Regions from separate parts of the Sphingomonas sp. RS2018 genome, predicted to be linked through region 2. Evidence: predicted binding sites of a transcription regulator. Region 2 holds the regulator's gene; the other holds the start of a gene.

Region 1 (6,686 bases), on a different contig from region 2:
GCCGGCGCCACCATTCGCCGGCGATGCGTTCGGGGCCGTCGGCGCGCGCCACCGCATAGGCTCGTCCGCGCCACACGAAGCGGCGCGGCGCGCCATCGGGCATCAGCGCCATGACGTGGTCGATCCGTTCGGGTCGCGCCAGCAGCCGCACCGGGCGCGGCCAGCGCGGATGCCACGGGTGGCTCGCCGCGCGCCGGTCCAGCCGCCGCACGTCGTCGACGCGTAGCGGCACGGCCGCGCGCGCCGGCGGATCGAGCGGCGGCGCGGGCGCGGTGCTGCGTTCGGGCACATCGCTTTCGACCGGCGCGACCCGCCACGTCCGCCGCCCGAGCGTCGTCAGCGTATCGACCAGCGGAGCGAGGTCGGGCGCGTCGTCCTCGGCGGCCAGATCGGCGGCCAGCGCCTCCGGCCCCAGCGGATCGGCGGCGCGCAGGTGCAGCGCGATGGCGTCGATGCCATAGCCCGGTTCCATGTCGCCGATCCGGCGCAGCAGCAACCGCAGGATATGCGCGCTGTCGCGGCTGGGACGCGCGAGCCCGATGCGGATGCGCTGCGCCACCGTATCGACGCGGTCGGCGATCACTTCGATCCGCCGCGCGCCCAGCCCCGCGCCGCCCAGCGCCGCCACCAGCCGCGGCACCAGCACGCCCAGCCAGTGTGCGATCGCTTCCTCGGTCGCGATCGGTTCGGCGAAGCGTTGGCGCACCGCGATCGGCTCGGGCGGCACGACGGGGTCGAGCGGTTCGGGCAGGCGGCCCAGCGCCTGGTCCAGCCGGTCGACGATGCCGCGCCCGAACCGCCGCGCCAGCGGCCCGCGCGCCACCGCGGCCAGCGCGCCGATGCTGTCGATGCCGAGCCGCCGCAACAGCTCGACCTGCGTCGGTTCCAGCCGCAATGCCATGACCGGCAGCGGCGCGAGTGCTGCGGCATCGTCATGCGATCGCAGCACCGCAGACGGCCCATAGCGTGCCAGCGCATGCGCCGCGCCGGGCGTATCGGCGATCGCAACCCGCGCCGCAAAGCCGCGAGACCCCAGCTGGCGTACGATCCGCCGCGCCAGCGCCGCCTCGCCGCCGTGTAGATGGTCGGTGCCGGTGATGTCGATCAGCAGCCCGCCCGCTCCGTCGAGCGCAACGATCGGCGACACCCGCCGCGCGAGCATCGTCGCCAGCGCGCGCAGGTCGGCGGCGTCGCCCGCATCGTCGGACGGTCGCACCGTCAATCCCGGCACCTGCGCCCGCGCCTGCGTCAGCGCCATGCCCTGCCTTATGCCCAGCGCATGGGCGTGGGCGCAGGCGGCGACGACCTCCACGCGCGGCCCGGCCTTGCGCGTGATGACGAGGGGCGGGGGAGGATCGCTGGCGTCTGCCACGGCGCAGGCCGATTCCGGACCGTGCTCCCGCGCAGGCGGGAGCCCAGGGCGGGGAACGACACGCGCTGTCGCATTGCTGGACCCTGGGTTCCCGCCTGCGCGGGAACACGCGTGGCTTTCGGCGTGAGACGAAGCCAATCGTCCGGCAGTGCTTGAGCGGTGGGGGAAACCGTCTTCCGCATTGTTGCAGGGATGACCAAACATCACCCCCGCACCGGGCGCACCACCATCATCCGCCCGCATCGTGCGGAACGGGTGCGGCGCCGCCTCGCTCAGCCGGCCCAGCTCGCGCATCGGCGGGCGCTGGTGGGCGGGCAGGGTGGCGATGACCGCGCGGACGTCGGCCTTGGTCGCCGGCCTGTCGTCGACTTCGCCTCGCGCCCAGCGTGCGCCGGGTCTCCAGCCGCCGTTGTAGTCGCTTCCGATATGTGGTGGCTGGACGACGCTGTCCGCCAGCACACCGTGCTCCCGCGCAGGCGGGAGCCCAGGGTTACAGGTGGGACGTTTGGGGGCGTTCGGTTCTGGCGTGGGCGCAAGAGTGGCGGCCCCGCCGTGGGCGAAGCCCACGTCGTCGGACGGGCTGCGCCCGCCGGCCGGGCGGGGCGCTGCGCGTACGGCTTCGCCGTCGCGCACCGTCGCCGTCGAGCTTTGCTCCGACGCGCCTGCGCCTGCGCTATGCGGCGCGTTGCGCCGCTCCGCCCGCCGCAACCGGTCGATCGACCAGCTTGGCAGGTAGAGCGCAGCGACCCGTTTCATCGCACGCCTCCACTGTCCAGTGTCCAGGGATTCCGCCCTTCTGCCGCACCAGCTCGACGCGCCAGCGCCCGCGGCCGACGCCGGCGCAGGGCAGGGGGGTGGAGGGGGCCGATCCGACCCGCCAGCGCGTGACGGCGGCGGATGGCGCGCCCAGCGGGTCGTCGCCGGTGCGGCCGTGGCGCTTGAGCAGCAGCGCGATCGTCCGCCCGCCCTCCGCCGCCAGCTGCAACCGGCGCGTCGCGGCGAGGCCGGCGCGTTTCGCTTCGCCGATCACCGCGCCCAGCCCCTTGTGGCGCAGCCCCTCTTCCATGATGCCCAGCAGGTCGGCATCGTCCGCTGCCTCGGCATAGATCACGCGCGCGTCGGAGAGTCCGGCCTGCGACAGGCCCGGCGCGAACAGATCGTGTCGCCGCACCACCCACAGCACCGGCCCCCACGCCCGCGCGGCGATGCCGGCCAGGAACAAGGTCGCCGCCGCATCGTCGCCCATCGACGGCGATTCGCCGGCCACTTCGTGCAGCGCATCCAACCGCAGGCCACCCGGCGCCAGCACCGAATCGATTCCGCCGATGCCGAACGGCAACGCCGGGCGCCGCTCATAGGCACGCCCCTCGATCGCGCTCAGCTGCGCACGCAATTCGGCGATGACGACAGGATTGGACACGCGGGGCACGACTCGGAAACGACAGATGTTCCTATTCTGTTCCGTTTGCCTTCAGAGTCAACCGCTTCAGATCACGCCATCTTCGTTTCGCCTGTCCCGCCCCCTCGCGCCTCAGTCCGCGAACAGCAGCACCGGCGTCTCCAGCAGCTTGCGCACCGCCTGCACATAGCTCGCCGCGTCCCAGCCATCGACGACGCGGTGATCGCAGCTGATCGACAGGTTCATCAGCTTCGCCCGCACGATGTCGTCACCCCGGAAGACGGGGCGCTCGACGATCTTGTTCGGGCCGATGATCGCGACCTCGGGGCGGTTGATGACCGGCGTCGTCGCGATGCCGCCGAGTGGCCCGAGCGAGGTGATGGTGATGGTGCCGTTGCCCAGCTCCTCGGGCTTCAGCTTCTGCGTGCGCGCCGCCTCGGCCAGCCGGCCGATCTCGCTCGCCAGCTGCCAGACGTTCTTGTCCTGCGCGTCGCGGATGACGGGGACGGTCAGGCCGGTGTCGGTCTGCGCCGCCATGCCCAGATGCACGCGGCCGTGGCGCGTCACCACCCCGGCCTCGTCGTCGTAGCGGGCGTTGAGCATCGGGAATTCGGGCAGTGTGCGACAGATGGCGACGATCAGGAACGGCAGCATCGTCAGCTTCGGCCGCGCCCCCCGGTTCGCGTTCAGGTCGGCGCGCATGTCCTCCAGCGCGGTCACGTCGATCTCGTCGACATAGGTGAAGTGCGGGATGTTGCGCTTCGCCGCGGCCATGTTCTCGGCGATCTTGCGGCGCATGCCGATGACCTTGACGGTCTCATCCGCCCGCGCGCGGCTGGCGTGTGGGGCGTGATAGCCCTGCCCACCCGCATAGCGCAGGAAGGCGTCGAGATCGGCGTGGCGTACGTGGGCGCCGTCGTGCTTCACGGTCGAAAGGTCGATGCCGAGGTCTTTCGCGCGGGCGCGGACGGCGGGGGAGGCGAGGACTTTATGCTCCTCCCCGGCACGGGGAGGGGGACCGCCCGGCGCAGCCGGGGGGTGGAGGGGGGTATCCGCGGGTGATGCCGCCTGTGGCGCGCCCCCTCCACCAGCCTGCGGCTGGTCCCCCTCCCTGTGCCGGGGAGGATCTTGATCTAAAGCCACCTCCTCGACCCCCGGATTCTCCGCCTCGATCTGCTCTTCGACCGCCTCGCTCACCGGCGGCGCGGCATCGCCCGCACTTTCGCCAGCGCCTTCACCCTCCGTCTCGATCACCACCAACGTCGACCCGATCGGAATCTGGTCGCCGACCTCACCCGCTAGCGCGACGACGGTGCCGGATACGGGCGATTCCATCTCCACCGTCGCCTTGTCGGTCATCATGTCGGCGAGCTGCTGGTCTTCCTCGACGCGGTCACCGACCGCGACGTGCCAGGCGACGATCTCGGCCTCGGCGATGCCTTCGCCGATGTCGGGCAAGCGGAATTCGAAGCGGGCCATCGGCTTAATCCTTCATCACTTTTTTGAGCGCATCGCCGATACGGACGGGCCCCGGAAAATACGCCCATTCCAGGCTGTGCGGATAAGGCGTGTCGAAGCCGGTGACGCGCTCGACCGGCGCCTCCAGATGGTGGAAGCAGCGTTCCTGCACCTGGGCCGACAGCTCGGCGCCAAAGCCGCCGGTGCGCGTCGCCTCATGCACCACGACGCAGCGGCCGGTCTTCTTCACCGACGCCTCGATCGTCTCGATGTCGAGGGGGACGAGGCTGCGCAGGTCGATGATCTCGGCGTCGATGCCAAGGTCCTCGATCGTGTTCTGCGCGACATGCACCATCGTGCCATAGGCGATGATGGTGACGTCGGCGCCCTCGCGCACGACCTTGGCCTTGCCAAGGTCGATGCGGTAGTAATCCTCGGGCACTTCGCCGCCGGGATGCTGCGACCAGTTCTTCGACGGGCGGTCATAATGGCCGTCGAACGGGCCGTTGTAGATGCGCTTGGGTTCGAAGAAGATCGTCGGATCATTGTCCTCGATCGCGGCGATCAGCAGCCCCTTGGCGTCATAGGGCGTGGAGGGAATGACCGTCTTCAGCCCCGAGACGTGAGTGAAGATGCCCTCGGGCGACTGCGAATGCGTCTGCCCGCCGAAGATGCCGCCGCCGAACGGCGAGCGCACCGTGATCGGCGCGGTGAACTCCCCCGCCGATCGATAGCGCAGCCGCGCCGCCTCGCTGACCAGCTGGTCGAGCGCGGGGTAGATGTAATCGGCGAACTGGATCTCTGGCACAGGGCGCAGGCCATAGGCGCCCATGCCGACCGCGACGCCGATGATGCCGCATTCGGTGATCGGCGTATCGAACACGCGGGTCTTGCCGTATTTCGCCTGCAGCCCCGCGGTCGCGCGGAACACGCCGCCGAAATAGCCGACGTCCTCCCCCATCACGACGATATCGGGATCGCGCGCCATCATCACGTCCATCGCGGAGTTGATGGCCTGGATCATGTTCATGCGGGCCATCAGTTGTGCCCTCCCAGCGCCGGCATGCCCGCGCTGGCCCGCTCGGCGCGCATCTGCGCCTGCTGTTCGCGCAGGTGGGGGGGCATCTCCTCGAACACGCCTTCGAACATCGTGTCGAACGACTGGTGCATGCCGTGGCCGAGGATACCGTTTTTCTCAGCCTCCTTCTGCGCGGTCTTCACCTGTTCGGCGAGCTCCTTGTCCATCGTGGCGTGGCGTTCCTCGTCCCACTCGCCGATCGCGATCAGGTGATCGCGCAGCCGCACGATCGGATCGCCCAGCGGCCAGGCGTTGGGCTCCCCCGCCGAGCGATATTGGGTGGGATCGTCGGAGGTGGAGTGACCCTCCGCGCGGTAGGTGAAATGCTCGATCAGCGTCGGCCCCTGGTTGGTCCGCGCGCGTTCCGCGGCCCAGCGCGTCGCGGCATAGACCGCCAGCGCGTCGTTGCCGTCGATGCGCAGCCCGGCAATGCCATAGCCGACCGCCCGCGCGGCGAAGGTCGTCGCCTCCGCACCCGCGAAGCCCGAGAAGCTGCTGATCGCCCACTGATTGTTGACGACGTTGAAGATCACCGGCGCGCGATAGACGCTGGCGAAGGTGCAGGCGGAGTGGAAGTCGCCCTCTGCGGTCGATCCCTCCCCGCACCATGTCGCGGCGATGCGGGTGTCGCCCTTCGCCGCGCTCGCCATCGCCCAGCCGACCGCTTGCGGATATTGCGTCGTCAGGTTGCCGGAGATCGAGAAGAAGCCGAAGTCCTTTTCCGAATACATGATCGGCAGCTGGCGCCCCATCAGCTTGTCGCCGCGGTTCGAATAGATCTGGTTCATCATGTCGACCAGATTGCAGCCGCGCGACAGCAGGATGCCCTGCTGGCGATACGAAGGGAAGCACATGTCGTCGGCGGCCAGCGCCGCCGCGGCGCCCACCGACACCGCCTCCTCGCCCAGCGACTTCATGTAGAAGCTGGTCTTGCCCTGTCGCTGCGCGCGGAACATGCGTTCGTCGAAGGCGCGGGTCAGCGCCATGTTGCGCAGCATGCTGCGCATCGTGTCGGCGTCGAGCCGCGGGTTCCACTGGCCACCGGCGGTACCGTCGAGATCGAGCACGCGCACCAGACCGAAGGCGAGATCGTGGAACTGGTCCGCGGCCTCGGCGGTGTCGGGCCGGCGCGCGGCATCGACCGGGGGCACCGTGACGTCGGCGAAGTCGACCGCATCGCCGGGGCGGAACCGCGGCTCCGGCACATGCAGGGTGAGGGGTGCGAGATTCGCGCGCGGACGCTCGTCGGTCATGCTCTCTCCAAAGCCGGTCGCGATCGGAACGCATGGACTCGGCTGTCGGTACAGTTGTTATAAAATTTCAAAGGGGCTGGCAACTAGGTCAGCAGGGCTGGCGTAATTTGCTGGCTTTGGGGGGCG
Region 2 (6,686 bases):
TCCCACCGGCCGGCGCGGGCGATGGGCGAAACGTATTTTGGCGATCGCGATCCTGCTGATCCTGCTCGGCGGCGTCATCTTCGCATCGACCCTGGTGTCAGTGCCGCGCGGGCGCGATCTGGCGCTGCCCCTGCCCCAGCCGCATGCCGCCGCGATGCGCGGCACGCCGCCCCGCCACGGCCTCGCCGCCTGGCTGCCGCGGATCAAGGCGCCCGCCGCCAGCTCCCCGCTGTCGGTCGGCTTCTACGTCCCCGGCGACGAATCGAGTATCGCGTCGTTGCGCCGCAATGTCGCCGCGCTCGACTGGGTAGTGCCCGCGACCGTCACCATCACCGGCCGGAAGCACGACCTCACCGTCGATCCCGACCCGGCCTTTGCTCGCATGATCGCCGCAATGCCGCATCCGCCGCGCGTGCTGCCGATGGTGCAGAACTATGATCGCGGGACATGGGACGGCGCCGCCGCCGCCGCGCTGTTCGCCGATCCTGCCGCGCGCGCTCAGATGATCGCGCGTCTCGCCGCCGTCGCTGCCCGACCCGGTAACGGCGGTCTGGTGCTGGATTTCGAGGCACTGCCGACTACCGCGATGCCGCGCTACCTCGCCTTCATCCGCGTCTTGCGCGCCGCCTTGCCCGCCGGCCGTCAGCTCGCCGTCACCGCCCCCGCCGGCGATGCGTCATGGCCGCTGGCGGCGATCGCGGCCTCGGTCGATCGTGTCATCCTGATGGCCTATGACCAGCATTGGCAGGGCGGCGAGCCCGGCCCGATCGCCGCACAGGACTGGTTCGTCCGCCAGGTCGCCGACGCCCGCCGCGCGATCGGCGGCGACCGGCTGGTCGTGGCGCTCGGCAGCTACGGCTACGACTGGCACGGCGGCCACTCCGATGCGCTGTCGATCGAGGAGGCATGGCTCGCCGCGCACGACAGCGATGCCCGCCCCGCCTTCGACCCGGCCAGCGGCAACACCGCCTTCGCCTATGACGAAGGCGGCGAGCGTCACACGATCTGGATGATGGACGCCGCAGCCAGCTGGAACCAGCTGCGCGCGCTGCAACAGATGGGTATCGACGACATCGCGCTGTGGCGGCTGGGCAGCGAGGACGCCGATTTCTGGCCCGCGCTCGCCGCGTTCCGAAAAGGCGGTCGCCCCGACCTGACCCACCCACGGGCGCTGCTCGAAACCGATGTCGAAGGCAGCGGCGAGGTGCTACGCATCACCGCGACGCCGACGCCCGGCCGGCGCATCGTGACGTTCGACGGCACCGGTCTGATCCGCGCCGCCAGCTATGCCGCCATCCCGACGCCCTATGTCGTCCAGCGCGCCGGTGCCGCCGACCCGAAGGCGATCGCGCTCACCTTCGACGACGGTCCCGACGGCACATGGACGCCACGCATCCTCGACGTGCTGGAACGCGCGCACGTCCCCGCCACCTTCTTCGTGATCGGGGAGAACGTCCTCGAACATCCCGGCCTCGTCGCCCGCATCGTCCGCGGCGGCAGCGAACTGGGCAACCACAGCTACACCCACCCCAATCTCGCGGGTGCGTCGGACGCGTCCACCAGCCTCGAACTGAACGCGACGCAGCGCGTGGTCGAGGCCTATACAAGGCGGCGGATGACGCTGTTCCGCGCGCCCTATTTCGGCGACGCCGAGCCGACCACCACCGACGAATTGCAGCCCGCGCTCGCCGCGCAGCAGGCGGGCTACACCGTCGTCGGGCTGCACGTCGATCCCAACGACTGGCAGCGGCCGGGCGCCGACGCGATCGTCCGGCAAGTGGTCGATCAAGTCCGCGCCGGCAGCGCCGACCGCTCGGCGAACGTCGTCCTGCTCCACGACGGCGGCGGCGATCGCGAGCAGACGATCGCCGCATTGCCGCGTATCATCGCGACGCTGCGCGCGCAGGGCTATCACTTCGTCACCGCCTCGCGCCTCGTCGGCATATCGCCGGCGCAGGCGATGCCGGTGGTGGCGGGACGCGACCTGACCGCGGTACGGATCGACGTCGCCAGCTTCATCATTGTCGCGGGCGTCATGTTCCTGATCGGCTGGATCTTTTACCTCGCGATCGCGCTCGGCATGGCGCGCGCGGTGCTGATGGCGGCGCTGGCGTGGTGGCAGACCCGGCGGCGCCGTAGCGAACCGCCGGTGTTCGCGCCTTCCGTCTCGGTCATCATCCCCGCCTATAACGAGGAACGCGTGATCGCGACGTCGATCGAACGCATCCTCGCCAGCGACTATCCCGCGCTGCAGATCATCGTCGCCGACGACGGATCGCGCGACGCGACCAGCGCGATCGTCCGCACGCGCTTCGGCGACGACGATCGCGTGACGCTGCTGACGCTGCCGAACGGCGGTAAGGCCGCCGCGCTCAACCGTGCGCTGCTGCACGCGAGCGGCGAAGTGGTGATCGCGCTCGACGCGGATACGCAGTTCGAGCCCGACACGATCCGCCACCTGGCGCGCTGGTTCGCCGATCCTCGCATCGGGGCGGTCGCGGGCGACGCGCGGGTCGGCAATCGCGTCAACCTCGTCACACGCTGGCAGGCGGTCGAATACATCACTGCGCAGAACCTCGAACGCCGCGCGCTCGCCGGCTTCGATGCGATGACGGTGGTGCCGGGTGCGGTCGGCGCCTGGCGCCGTACGACGCTCGATGCGGTCGGCGGCTATCCGGAGGACACGCTGGCCGAGGATCAGGATCTCACCATCGCCGTGCAACGCGCCGGCTGGCGCGTGACCTATGATCCAGAGGCGGTCGCATGGACCGAGGCGCCGGAGAGTTTCGCAGGTCTGGGCAAGCAACGCTATCGCTGGGCGTTCGGCACGCTGCAATGCCTGTGGAAGCATCGCGGTATCTGGCGGTCGCGCCGCCCGCGCGGGCTGGCGCTGGTCGGCCTGCCGCAGGCGTGGATCTTCCAGATCCTGTTCGCCGCCATCTCGCCCGTAATCGACCTCGCGCTGGTCGTGTCGGTGGTGGGCACCGCGCTGCGCGTCGCGCAGCATGGCTGGGCGCAGACGTCCGGCGACGTCGCGACGATGGCGCTCTACTGGGTCGCCTTCACTGCGGTCGACGTCTTTTGCGGCTGGATCGCCTATAGGCTCGACGGCGGGCAGGCGCGCTATCCCGCCCATCTGCTGGTCGCGCAGCGGGTAGTGTACCGTCAGCTCATGTACGGCGTCGTGCTGCGCGCGATCGGATCGGCGATCGGCGGCTGGGTGGTCGGCTGGAGCAAGCTGGATCGCAGCGGGCGGGTCGCGGTGGCGGAAGGGCCGAGATAGTCCGACCTCGCCCAACAGCCTTTCAATGTCCGGGCGTCGGGGGCAAAGCGCGTCTATGTGTGCTCGCCTTCCCGCTCTTGCGTTCAGCCCAGCGCGCGAGCGACGCGCATGACCCTCATCCCGGTCGCCGAAGCGCAGTCCCGCCTGCTCGCGCTCGCCACACCCCGCCCGGCCGAGACCGTCCCGCTGGCGAAGGCCGCCGGCCGCTGGGCCGCCGCCGACGTCGCCGCCACGCGCACCCAGCCCGATGCGGACCTGTCAGCGATGGACGGTTATGCCATCCGCTTCGCAGACCGGACCGCGCCGATGCGCGTCGTGGGTGAGAGTGCGGCCGGACGTCCCTTTTCGGGACAAATCGGCGCGGGCGAGGCGGTCCGCATTTTCACCGGTGCGGCCATGCCTGCCGGCGCGGACTGCGTGCTGGTGCAGGAAGAAGCGGCGCGGGCCGGCGATACGCTGACGCTGTCGGGCGAGGGGCCGAAGGGCGTCGGCGGCAATGTCCGCCGCCGCGGATTGGACTTCGCCGAAGCCGAGATCGTCGTCGCCGCGGGCGAGCGCTGGACGCCGCCGCGCGTCGCGCTCGCCGGGCTCGCCGGTCACGCCACCGTCCCCGTCCGTCGCCGGGTGCGCGTCGCGATCGCCTCCACCGGCGACGAACTCGTCCCGCCAGGCACCCCGCTCGCGCCCGGGCAGTTGCCCGAGAGCAACGGCGTCCTGCTCGCCGCGCTACTGGCCGACCTGCCCGTCGAGATCGTGTCGCTTGGCATTCTGCCGGACCGCCTTGACGTTCTCACCGCCGCCTTTGCCGCGGTCGATGCCGACATCCTCGTCACCACCGGCGGCGCGTCGGTCGGCGACCACGACCTCGTCCGGCCCGCGCTCGAAGCGGCGGGCGCGACGATCGACTTCTGGCGGATCGCGCTGCGGCCGGGCAAACCGATGATGGCCGGGCGGATGCGCGACACCGTGGTACTCGGGCTGCCCGGTAATCCGGTGTCGGCCTTCGTCACCGCCACCTTGTTCCTGCGACCGCTCGTCGCGGCGTTGGGCGGGGCGTCCGCGCCCTTTCCCCCAACCTACACCGCGCCGCTCGGCGAACCGCTCCCCGCCAACGGCCCGCGCACCGATTATCTCCGCGGCGCGGTGATCGACGGGCGCGTTCTTGTCGCCGCCATCCAGGACAGTTCGATGCTGCGCACGCTCGCCCGCTCGACCTGCCTCGTCCTGCGTCAGCCGCATGCCCCGCCGGCGGCAATCGACGATCTCGTGGAGCTGTTGCCGATCGCTTGACAGGGTCGAGAACAATACATAAACGTTCGTTATCTGTTCCAGACGGAGGTCCGTCCATGCTAACGAAGAAGCAGCACGAGCTGATCTGCTTTATCGCCGATCGCCTCAACGAAACCGGCATCTCGCCATCGTTCGAGGAGATGAAGGAGGCGCTGGACCTCAAGTCGAAGTCTGGCGTCCATCGCCTGATTTCGGCGCTGGTCGAGCGCGGCTTCCTGCGTCGCCTCGCCAACCGTGCCCGCGCGCTCGAAGTCATCAAGATGCCCGAGCGGTCGGAGGCGAAGACGCCGCCGCACGTCTCAACTTCGTCAACATTCGCGGGTGCGAGCACGCCCGATCGTGCGCCGCCGTCGCCCGCAAACGACGTGATCGAGATCCCGCTGCACGGTCGCATCGCCGCCGGCGTGCCTATCGAGGCGATGGAGGGGGCGACGATGCTTCCCGTCCCCGCCGCGCTGCTCGGCTCGGGCGAGCATTATGCGCTGGAGGTGTCCGGCGATTCGATGGTCGAGAAGGGTATTCTCGATGGCGACTATGCCCTCATCCGCCGGACTGAGACGGCGCGTGATGGCGACATCGTCGTCGCGCTGATCGACGATCACGAGGCGACGTTGAAGACCTTCCACCGCGAAGGCGCGATGATCCGTCTCGACCCCGCCAATCGCAACTACGACCCGCAACGCTACGCCGCGCGGCAAGTACAGGTGCAGGGCAAGCTCGCAGGGCTGCTACGCCGGTATTGAAGCAGTTGCCCAAAACCCGGTTCGTGCTGAGCGAAGTCGAAGCACTTGGCAGGCACCGGCCACCGCAGTCTAGCGACGCCAATCGTTACCTTTGGGCGGCATCACGGTCGGCGGATGCTCCCAGGGATGGTCTCCCGCCCCATCGCCGACCGTCGTCACGCCGGGCGGTGAGAGCGTCAGGCTGACCCCGCCCGACCGACGCAGGAACCGCCGGTCGATCTTCAACCAGCGGGGCGCACACGCCCGCGGCAAGTTGCGCTCGCTGACGACGATATCGACTGTTCGGCACAGGCGGATCAGCGGCAGCGCATCGACCAGATACCCGCTGCGCGTCGCCAGCAGGCGGGTGCTTCGCCGAAGCGGACCAGGCACAAATCCGAGTTGCACCGGGCGCCCGACATGTCGTCGATCGCGGGCAACTCCCCGTCCACCCCGCCACCCTCAGCCAGCAGGTCGCGAACATAGTTCCCGGCCCGCTCGCGCAGCAACGCCATGCCCCCATCCGGCATCCGCACCGCCAGATGCCGTCCGTCACCGGTCACGATCAGGTCCGGCGCCGGCGTCGCCAACGCCCACATCGCTCCGATAAGCACCGGCACGCCGCCCCACCACCGCGCCCGCGTCCGCCACAACGCGATCCAAAGCCCCCCACCCACCATCAGCCCGAACGCCCCCCGCGGCATCGCCGGCAGCGCCGCCACCGCTCCCGGTGCCGCCGCGGTCGTCCGTGCGATCGCCAGCAACAGCCCCAGCGCCTTTCCCGCCAGCCACCACAAGGGGGCGCCCAGCCCAACCCCGTCGAGCAGCAATGCCCCCGCCTCCAAGGGCATGATGACGAAGGTCGTCAGCGGAATGGCGACGATATTGGCGAGCGCGCCGTAGGCCCCTGCCTTGTGGAAGTGAAAAAGTCCGATCGGCACCAGTGCCAGCTCGACGACGATGCCGGTCGCCAGCAGCACCATCAGCCCGCGCGCCGTCCGCGCCGCCCACCCCTCGTCCCGCACTCCGAACCACCGCCGCCCCGCCGCACTTTCATGCAGCGCGACGATCGCACTGACGGCGGCAAACGACAGCTGGAAGCTCGCGCCCACCACAGCCTCGGGCCACAGCACCAGCACCACCAGCGCCCCGACCGCGACGAGCCGCAGCGTCACCGCTTCCCGCCCCATCGCCAGCGCGGCGAGCACCAGCAGCGCGGCGACGCAGCTGCGGATCGTCGGCACCTCGCCGCCGGTCAGCCAGGTGTAACCGACCGCCGCTAAGGCCCCGACGCCGGCGGCGAGCAACGGCAGCCGCAGGTTTAGCGCCGCCCACGGGCTGAGCGCCAGCAGCCGCAGCGCCACGAACATCGCCGCGCCGACGACCGCGGT

The links. The regulator LexA, encoded in region 2, represses DNA repair genes until DNA is damaged. The targets are predictions, from matches to a motif close to GTTCCNCNCTTGTTCT.
Region 1: the regulator LexA is predicted to act here: its motif matches at 2,820-2,835, upstream of ACX40P_RS03115 (ImuA family protein).

Annotation. Positions count from the first base shown of each region.
Region 1 is NZ_JBTMWL010000001.1:615,035-621,720, forward strand. It holds gene ACX40P_RS03110 (DUF6504 family protein) at 1-1,372, opposite strand, end outside; gene ACX40P_RS03115 (ImuA family protein) at 2,046-2,792, opposite strand; gene ACX40P_RS03120 (dihydrolipoamide acetyltransferase family protein) at 2,904-4,250, opposite strand; gene ACX40P_RS03125 (alpha-ketoacid dehydrogenase subunit beta) at 4,255-5,259, opposite strand; gene ACX40P_RS03130 (thiamine pyrophosphate-dependent enzyme) at 5,268-6,560, opposite strand.
Region 2 is NZ_JBTMWL010000002.1:340,329-347,014, reverse strand. It holds gene ACX40P_RS06725 (glycosyltransferase) at 1-3,283, shown strand, start outside; gene ACX40P_RS06720 (molybdopterin molybdotransferase MoeA) at 3,392-4,573, shown strand; gene lexA (transcriptional repressor LexA) at 4,630-5,316, shown strand; gene ACX40P_RS06710 (hypothetical protein) at 5,386-5,688, opposite strand; gene ACX40P_RS06705 (ComEC/Rec2 family competence protein) at 5,613-6,686, opposite strand, start outside.